DNA from 2 places in the Delftia sp. ZNC0008 genome. Region 1 is predicted to be linked to the other one. Evidence: predicted binding sites of a transcription regulator. Region 1 holds the regulator's gene; the other holds the start of a gene.

The links. Region 1 encodes NrdR, which represses ribonucleotide reductase genes. Its sites were predicted from a motif close to CACNANATNTNGTG; they were not measured.
Region 2: a site for NrdR is predicted at 1,460-1,473, ahead of L995_RS30865 (ribonucleoside-diphosphate reductase subunit alpha). Genes of this name have one in related genera too.

Annotation. Positions count from the first base shown of each region.
Region 1 is NZ_JTKZ01000083.1:13,596-17,261, reverse strand. It holds gene glyA (serine hydroxymethyltransferase) at 1-1,184, shown strand, start outside; gene nrdR (transcriptional regulator NrdR) at 1,207-1,662, shown strand; gene aroC (chorismate synthase) at 1,729-2,826, opposite strand; gene L995_RS03030 (helix-turn-helix domain-containing protein) at 3,152-3,523, shown strand; gene L995_RS03025 (CBS domain-containing protein) at 3,624-3,666, opposite strand, start outside.
Region 2 is NZ_JTKZ01000960.1:463-4,128, forward strand. It holds partial or broken gene L995_RS30855 (sigma 54-interacting transcriptional regulator) at 1-436, shown strand, start outside; gene ampD (1,6-anhydro-N-acetylmuramyl-L-alanine amidase AmpD) at 423-1,070, shown strand; gene L995_RS30865 (ribonucleoside-diphosphate reductase subunit alpha) at 1,600-3,666, shown strand, end outside.

The DNA.
Region 1 (3,666 bases):
AGAACCTGCGTCAACAAGAACATATCGAGCTGATCGCCAGCGAGAACTACTGCTCGCCCGCCGTGATGGAAGCCCAGGGCTCCCAGCTCACCAACAAGTACGCAGAAGGCTATCCAGGCAAGCGCTACTACGGCGGCTGCGAGAACGTCGATGTGGTCGAGCAGCTTGCCATCGACCGTGTCAAGAAGCTGTTCGGCGCCGAGGCCGCCAACGTTCAGCCCAACTCCGGCTCCCAGGCCAACCAGGCCGTGCTCATGGCCTTTGCCAAGCCCGGCGACACCATCATGGGCATGAGCCTGGCCGAAGGCGGCCACCTGACGCACGGCATGCCGCTGAACATGTCGGGCAAGTGGTTCAACGTGGTCTCCTACGGCCTGAACGCCGAAGAAGCCATCGACTACGACAAGATGGAAGCGCTGGCGCGCGAGCACAAGCCCCGCATCATCGTGGCCGGCGCATCGGCCTACGCCCTGGCCATCGACTTCGAGCGCTTCGCCAAGATCGCAAAGGAAGTCGGCGCCATCTTCTGGGTGGACATGGCCCACTACGCCGGCCTGATCGCCGCGGGCGTGTACCCCAACCCCGTGCCCCACGCCGACGTGGTCACCACCACCACGCACAAGAGCCTGCGCGGCCCGCGCGGCGGCGTGATCCTGATGAAGGCCGAGCATGAGAAGGCCATTAACAGCGCCATCTTCCCCGGCCTGCAAGGCGGCCCGCTGATGCACGTCATCGCCGGCAAGGCCGTGGCCTTCAAGGAAGCACTGTCTCCCGAGTTCAAGGCCTACCAGGAGCAGGTCGTGAAGAATGCCAAGGTCGTCGCCGAAACGCTGACGGCCCGCGGCCTGCGCATCGTCTCCGGCCGCACGGAAAGCCACGTCATGCTGGTGGACCTGCGCGCCAAGGGCATCACCGGCAAGGCGGCCGAAGCCGCGCTGGGTGCCGCCCACATGACGATCAACAAGAACTCCATCCCCAACGATCCCGAAAAACCGATGGTGACCAGCGGCATCCGCGTGGGCACGCCCGCCATGACCACGCGCGGCTTCAAGGAAGAGGAAGCCCGCCTGACGGCCAACCTGCTGGCCGACGTGCTGGAGAACCCCAGCGACGAAGCCAACCTGGCCCGCGTGCGCGCCCAGGTGGCCGAGCTGACGGCCCGCTTCCCGGTCTACGGCGCCTGATTTGAGCGCATAGAGGCCTGCCATGAAGTGCCCGTTCTGCAGCCACCCGGACACCCAGGTCGTGGAGACCCGTGAGGCCGAGGATGGGGGCTTCATCCGCCGCCGCCGCCAATGCGGCGGCTGCGACAAGCGCTTCACCACCTATGAGCGGCCCGAGGTCAGCTTCCCCGCCATCGTCAAGAAGGACGGGCGGCGCATCGAGTACGAGCGCGCCAAGCTGCTGGGTTCGTTCAAGATTGCGCTGCGCAAGCGTCCCGTGAGCACGGAGCAGATCGATGCCGCCATCGAGCGCATCGAGGAACGGCTGCGCAACCTGGGCGAGCGCGAAGTGCTCTCCAGCCGCCTGGGCGAGATGGTGATGCGCGAGCTCAAGCTGCTCGACAAGGTCGGCTACATCCGCTACGCCAGCGTCTACCGCAGCTTCGAGGACGTGGACGACTTCAAGAACGTCATGGATGAAGTCCGCAATCCTGGCTGATCAGGCCGGCAGGACACAAGAAAGCCGCCCTTGGGCGGCTTTCTCTTTGGCGTCCTGGCAGCGCTTTCAGGGCGCCGCGGCAGGAATCGGCGCCAGGCCTGAATCGACGTCGCCGCACTGGGCGCGGTGGCGCAGGGCGTGGTCCATCACCACCAGGGCCAGCAACGCTTCGGCGATGGGCGCGGCGCGGATGCCCACGCAGGGGTCATGGCGGCCCTTGGTGATGACTTCGGTGCTCTGGCCCTGGGTGTCGATGGACTCGCGCGGCGTGATGATGGAGCTGGTGGGCTTGATGGCGATGCGCACCTCCAGATCCTGGCCCGTGCTGATGCCGCCCACGATGCCACCGGCGTTGTTGCTGCGAAAGCCTCCAGGACTCAGCGAGTCGCCGTGCGTGGTGCCGCGCTGGACCACGCTGTCGAAGCCCGCGCCGATCTCCACGGCCTTGACGGCGTTCAGGCCCATCATGGCGTAGGCGACGTCGGCATCGAGGCGGTCATACAGCGGCTGGCCCAGGCCCACCGGCATGCCACTGGCCTGCACGCGCAGCGCGGCGCCGCAGGAGTCGCCCGACTTGCGCAGCGCATCCATGTATTCCTCGTAGCGGGACACATCGGCCACCGGCGCAAAGAAGGGATTGTTGCGCACATGCTCCCAGCTCTCGAAGGGCAGCGACAGCTCGCCCACCTGGGTCATGCAGGCGCGGAACTCGGTGCCGAATTTTTCCTTGAGCCACTTCTTGGCCACGGCGCCGGCCGCCACCGTGGGCGCCGTCAGCCGTGCGGAGGAGCGGCCGCCGCCGCGCGGATCACGGATGCCGTACTTCTGGAAGTAGGCGTAGTCGGCATGGCCGGGACGAAAGCTTTGCGCAATGTTGGAGTAGTCCTTGCTGCGCTGGTCGGTATTGCGGATCAGCAAAGCGATCGGCGTGCCCGTGGTACGGCCTTCGTAGACACCCGAGAGGATTTCCACCGCGTCCGGCTCGTTGCGCTGCGTCACGAACTTGCTGGTGCCGGGGCGGCGGCGGTCCAGGTCGTGCTGGATGTCCGCCTCGCTCAGTGCCATGCCAGGCGGGCAACCGTCGATGACGCAGCCGATGGCCGGGCCATGCGATTCGCCGAAGTTGGTGACAGTGAATAGGGTTCCGAAGGTGTTGCCGCTCATAGGCCGATGATTATGCCCGGGTCGCCCCCAAGCGCCGCTCCCGCTGCAGCGGTGCATTGCGCAGGCAGCCATCTCCCGCAAAGAAACAATAAAACTATCAAATTACAAATATTGATAGCTAGAATTACAGAACATTGTTCTTCAACCGCCTGCGGACCATCCCTCAGGCACCAGCCGCAACTTGCGGGAGATTCGTGAAATGCAGACCTCTTCCGGCTCAACGCAACGCCAGGATCGCAGCGATCCTGCGAGCAGCACTCCACCGCCCTCACCCATCCTTCAACAGGATGCCGGTGACCAGAATCTTCACCCCACCCTGATGACCATGCTGCTGGTCTCAGCCAGGCCCGATGATTTCAGAACCCGCAACCGGCTTGCCCAGGCCAAGCAGTACATGCGGGCCCGGCTAGATGACCCCGAGCTCAAGCCCCTGCAGGTGGCCCAGGGCCTGGGCATGTCGCTGCGCAGCCTGGCGCGCCTGTTCGCCACCGAGGGACTGACTCCCAGCCGCTGGCTCTGGAACGAGCGCCTGGCCCAGGCCCACCTGCTGCTGCAGGCCGACAATGCGCGGCGCGTGACCGATGTGGCGATGGCCTGCGGCTTCACCAGTTTCTCGCACTTCAGCCGCGTCTTCAGGCAGGCCTATGCCGTGCCGCCCAGCGCCTTGCTCAAGCCCCGGCGCAGCAGCGTGCATTGAACGGGCTTGCGCCCGGCCGTAAAAAACCAAGGCCTGCGCCGCGTTCTGCGGTCGCAGGCCTTGCTGCATGGGCAGGGACGGTCTTGCCGCGACCGGATGATCAGTCCGCGCCCTGGCGCTCGCCTTCGGGCCAGTCGCGGATA
Region 2 (3,666 bases), on a different contig from region 1:
GATCGACGAGCGTTCCCTGGAGCAGATCGCCCGCCTGCCCCTGCCCGGCAATGTGCGTGAACTGGAGAACCTGCTGCACCGCGCCATCACGCTGGGCGAGGAAGGGCCGCTGCGCATAGACCCCGAGATGCAGCTGCCCTGCGGCACTCCGCCGGCTCCACCCGCATCGACGCAGACCCAGGCGCACGACGGCGCCGCACCGCCGCCGGAGCCTGCCGACATGGAGCTGCCCCGCGACCTGCAGGCCTGGCTGGACGAGCGCGAGCGCGGCATCCTGGTGCAGGCGCTGCAGGAAAACGGCTTCAACCGCACGGCCACGGCCGCACGCCTGGGGCTGAGCCTGCGCCAGATCCGCTACCGCATCGACCGGCTGAACATCGCCCTGCCCGGCGACGCCAGCGCCGAGGCGGACGGAGGCGGCCATGGCGAAGCCTGATCCGCAGGCACCAGCTACCACGACCACGACCACGGCCCCGGCCTGGACCTGGCAAGGCGGCTGGCTGCAACAGGCACGCCACCTGCCCTCGCCCAACTTCGGCGAGCGCCCGGCCCAGGCCCTGGTCGATCTGGTCGTCGTGCACTCCATCAGCCTGCCCCCCGGCGAGTACGGCACGGGGGCGGTCCAGCAACTGTTCACCAACCAGCTCGACTGGGACGCCCATCCTTACTACCAGGGCATACGCGGCCTGGAGGTGTCGGCCCATTTCTTCGTCACGCGCCTGGGCGAGGTCTGGCAATTTGTGGACTGTGACGCGCGCGCCTGGCATGCGGGCGCCTCCAGCTGGCGCGGCAAGGATCGCTGCAACGACGACTCCATCGGCATAGAGCTGGAGGGCCTGGAGGGACTGCCGTTCGAGCCGGCGCAATATGCGGCCCTGGAGAACCTGTGCGAAGCCATCGCCGCACGCTACCCCGTCGCCCATCTCGCAGGCCATGAGCACATTGCGCCCGGCCGCAAACGCGATCCCGGCCCCGGCTTCGACTGGCCCCGGCTGCGCGGGCTGCTGTCCCGTCACCAGGCCACGGCGAACTGGCAGTTGCCGCCCCGCGCCGGCCAGCCCTCCACGTAAGCACACACCCTCCTGCCGGACTGCGCCAGGCCTTGCACGCAGGCCGGCTTGTCCACAGGCCCAGGAAAAGTGCGCTGTCAATCCAGAAAGCAACCCATGTGGCGCGCAGGCGCACGCCGGGCCGGCCTGATCTTTTTTTACAAATTCACGCATGTGTCGCAGCCCCACTGTTCATGGGGCTTTCGGCGGTCCGACCGGCGCAGCGGCAAGTCTGTAGCGGCTTGCGACAGGCCATCGCCCGCCAGCCACCGCGCAGCGGTGATCTGCTGCTATGGGCTTGCATACTGGGCACTGTTTTGGCGCAGCGCAAACAGCGGTTTTCCGGCCGTGAGTACCCCGTGTACATGAGACGGCGATACACTACAGGTAGTGCCTGAGAGCACGCCGGACACCATATCTAGTGTTCACAAGCTGTGCACACCCTGTGAAAACGGTGTGCACATCCGGCCATCGATTCCATATCCCAGCAAGCCTGCCCCCAGTGCAGGTCCGCGTCCGTTCTATCCACAAACACCCGTTGAGGAAACTCATGCAAGAAGCACTGAATTCTTTGGCTCCCGCTGCGCACGGTGATGCTGCCAATCCTTCCTCCGCCCATCACCTGTCCGTGCAGGACGGCTACCAGATCATCCGCCGCAGCGGCGACGTGGTGCCCTTCACCCCGCAAAAGATCGCCGTCGCGCTGACCAAGGCCTTCCTGGCCGTGCGCGGCGCCCAGGGCGCTGCCTCCGCCAGCGTGCGCGAGACCGTGGACGAGCTCACCCAGGCCGTGGTGCGCGCCCTGCTGCGCTCGCGTCCGGGCGGCGGCACCTTCCATATTGAAGACGTGCAGGACCAGGTCGAGCTGGGCCTGATGCGCGGCGGCCACCACGACGTGGCGCGCGCCTACGTGCTGTACCGCGACCGCCGCAACCAGGAGCGTGCCGAGCAGAAGAAGGCCGCCGAGGCCGCTGCCGCCGCTGCGGCCGCGACCGCCCCCGTGCTGCATGTGACCGACAACGGCCAGCGCGTTCCGCTGGACCAGGCCCGCCTGCTGGCCCTGATCGAGGCCTCCTGCCGCAACCTCAATGCCGACATCCAGGCCGCGCCCATCGTCGCCGAGACGCTGCGCAACCTGTACGACGGCGTGCCGATCGAAGAAGTCTTCAAGGCCTCCATCCTGGCCGCGCGCACGCTGATCGAAAAGGACCCCGACTACACCTACGTCACCGCCCGCCTGCTGCTGCACACCATCGTGCGCGAGGTCATGGGCCATGACGTGCAGCCTGCCGACATCCAGTCGGCCTACGCCGCCTACTTCCCCGGCTTCATCCAGAAGGGCGTGGACAACGAGCTGCTCAACCCTGAGCTGCTGAACTACGACCTGCCCCGCCTGGCTGCCGCCCTCAAGGCCGAACGCGACCAGCAGTTCGACTACCTGGGCCTGCAGACCCTGTACGACCGCTACTTCCTGCACGTGCGCAAGACGCGCATCGAGCTGCCCCAGTCCTTCTTCATGCGCGTGGCCATGGGCCTGGCGCTGCAGGAAGAGGACCGCAACGCGCGCGCCATCGAGTTCTACGAACTGCTGTCTTCCTTCGACTTCATGAGCAGCACGCCCACGCTGTTCAACAGCGGCACGCTGCGCTCGCAGCTGTCTTCGTGCTACCTGACCACGGTGCCCGACGATCTGGACGGCATCTATGAGTCGATCAAGGAAAACGCCCTGCTGTCCAAGTTCGCCGGCGGCCTGGGCAACGACTGGACGCGCGTGCGCGCCCTGGGTTCGCGCATCAAGGGCACGAACGGCGAGTCGCAGGGCGTGGTGCCCTTCCTCAAGGTGGTCAACGACACGGCCGTGGCCGTGAACCAGGGCGGCAAGCGCAAGGGCGCCGTCTGCACGTACCTGGAGACCTGGCACCTGGACATCGAGGAATTCCTCGAGCTGCGCAAGAACACGGGTGACGACCGCCGCCGCACGCACGACATGAACACGGCGAACTGGATTCCCGACCTGTTCATGAAGCGCGTCATGGAAAAGGGCCAGTGGACCCTGTTCTCGCCCTCCGATGTCGGCGACCTGCACGACCTCTTCGGCGCAGCCTTCGAGCGCGCCTACACGGCCTACGAAACCAAGGCCGACACCGGCGAGCTCAAGCTGTTCAAGCGCATCCCGGCCGTGGACCTGTGGCGCAAGATGCTGTCCATGCTGTTCGAGACCGGCCACCCCTGGGTCACCTTCAAGGACCCCTGCAACGTGCGCTCGCCCCAGCAGCACGCCGGCGTGGTGCACTCGTCCAACCTGTGCACCGAGATCACGCTGAACACCAGCGACACCGAGACCGCCGTCTGCAACCTGGGCTCGGTCAACCTGGCGCGCCACATCACCAACGGCGCCATCGACCACGGCAAGCTGCGCAAGACCATCACCACGGCCATGCGCATGCTGGACAACGTGATCGACATCAACTACTACGCCGTGCAGAAGGCCAAGGACTCCAACCTGCGCCATCGCCCCGTGGGCCTGGGCCTGATGGGCTTCCAGGATGCGCTCTATGAAATGCGCATCGCCTACGCCAGCGACGCGGCCGTCGAGTTCGCCGACCAGTCGATGGAA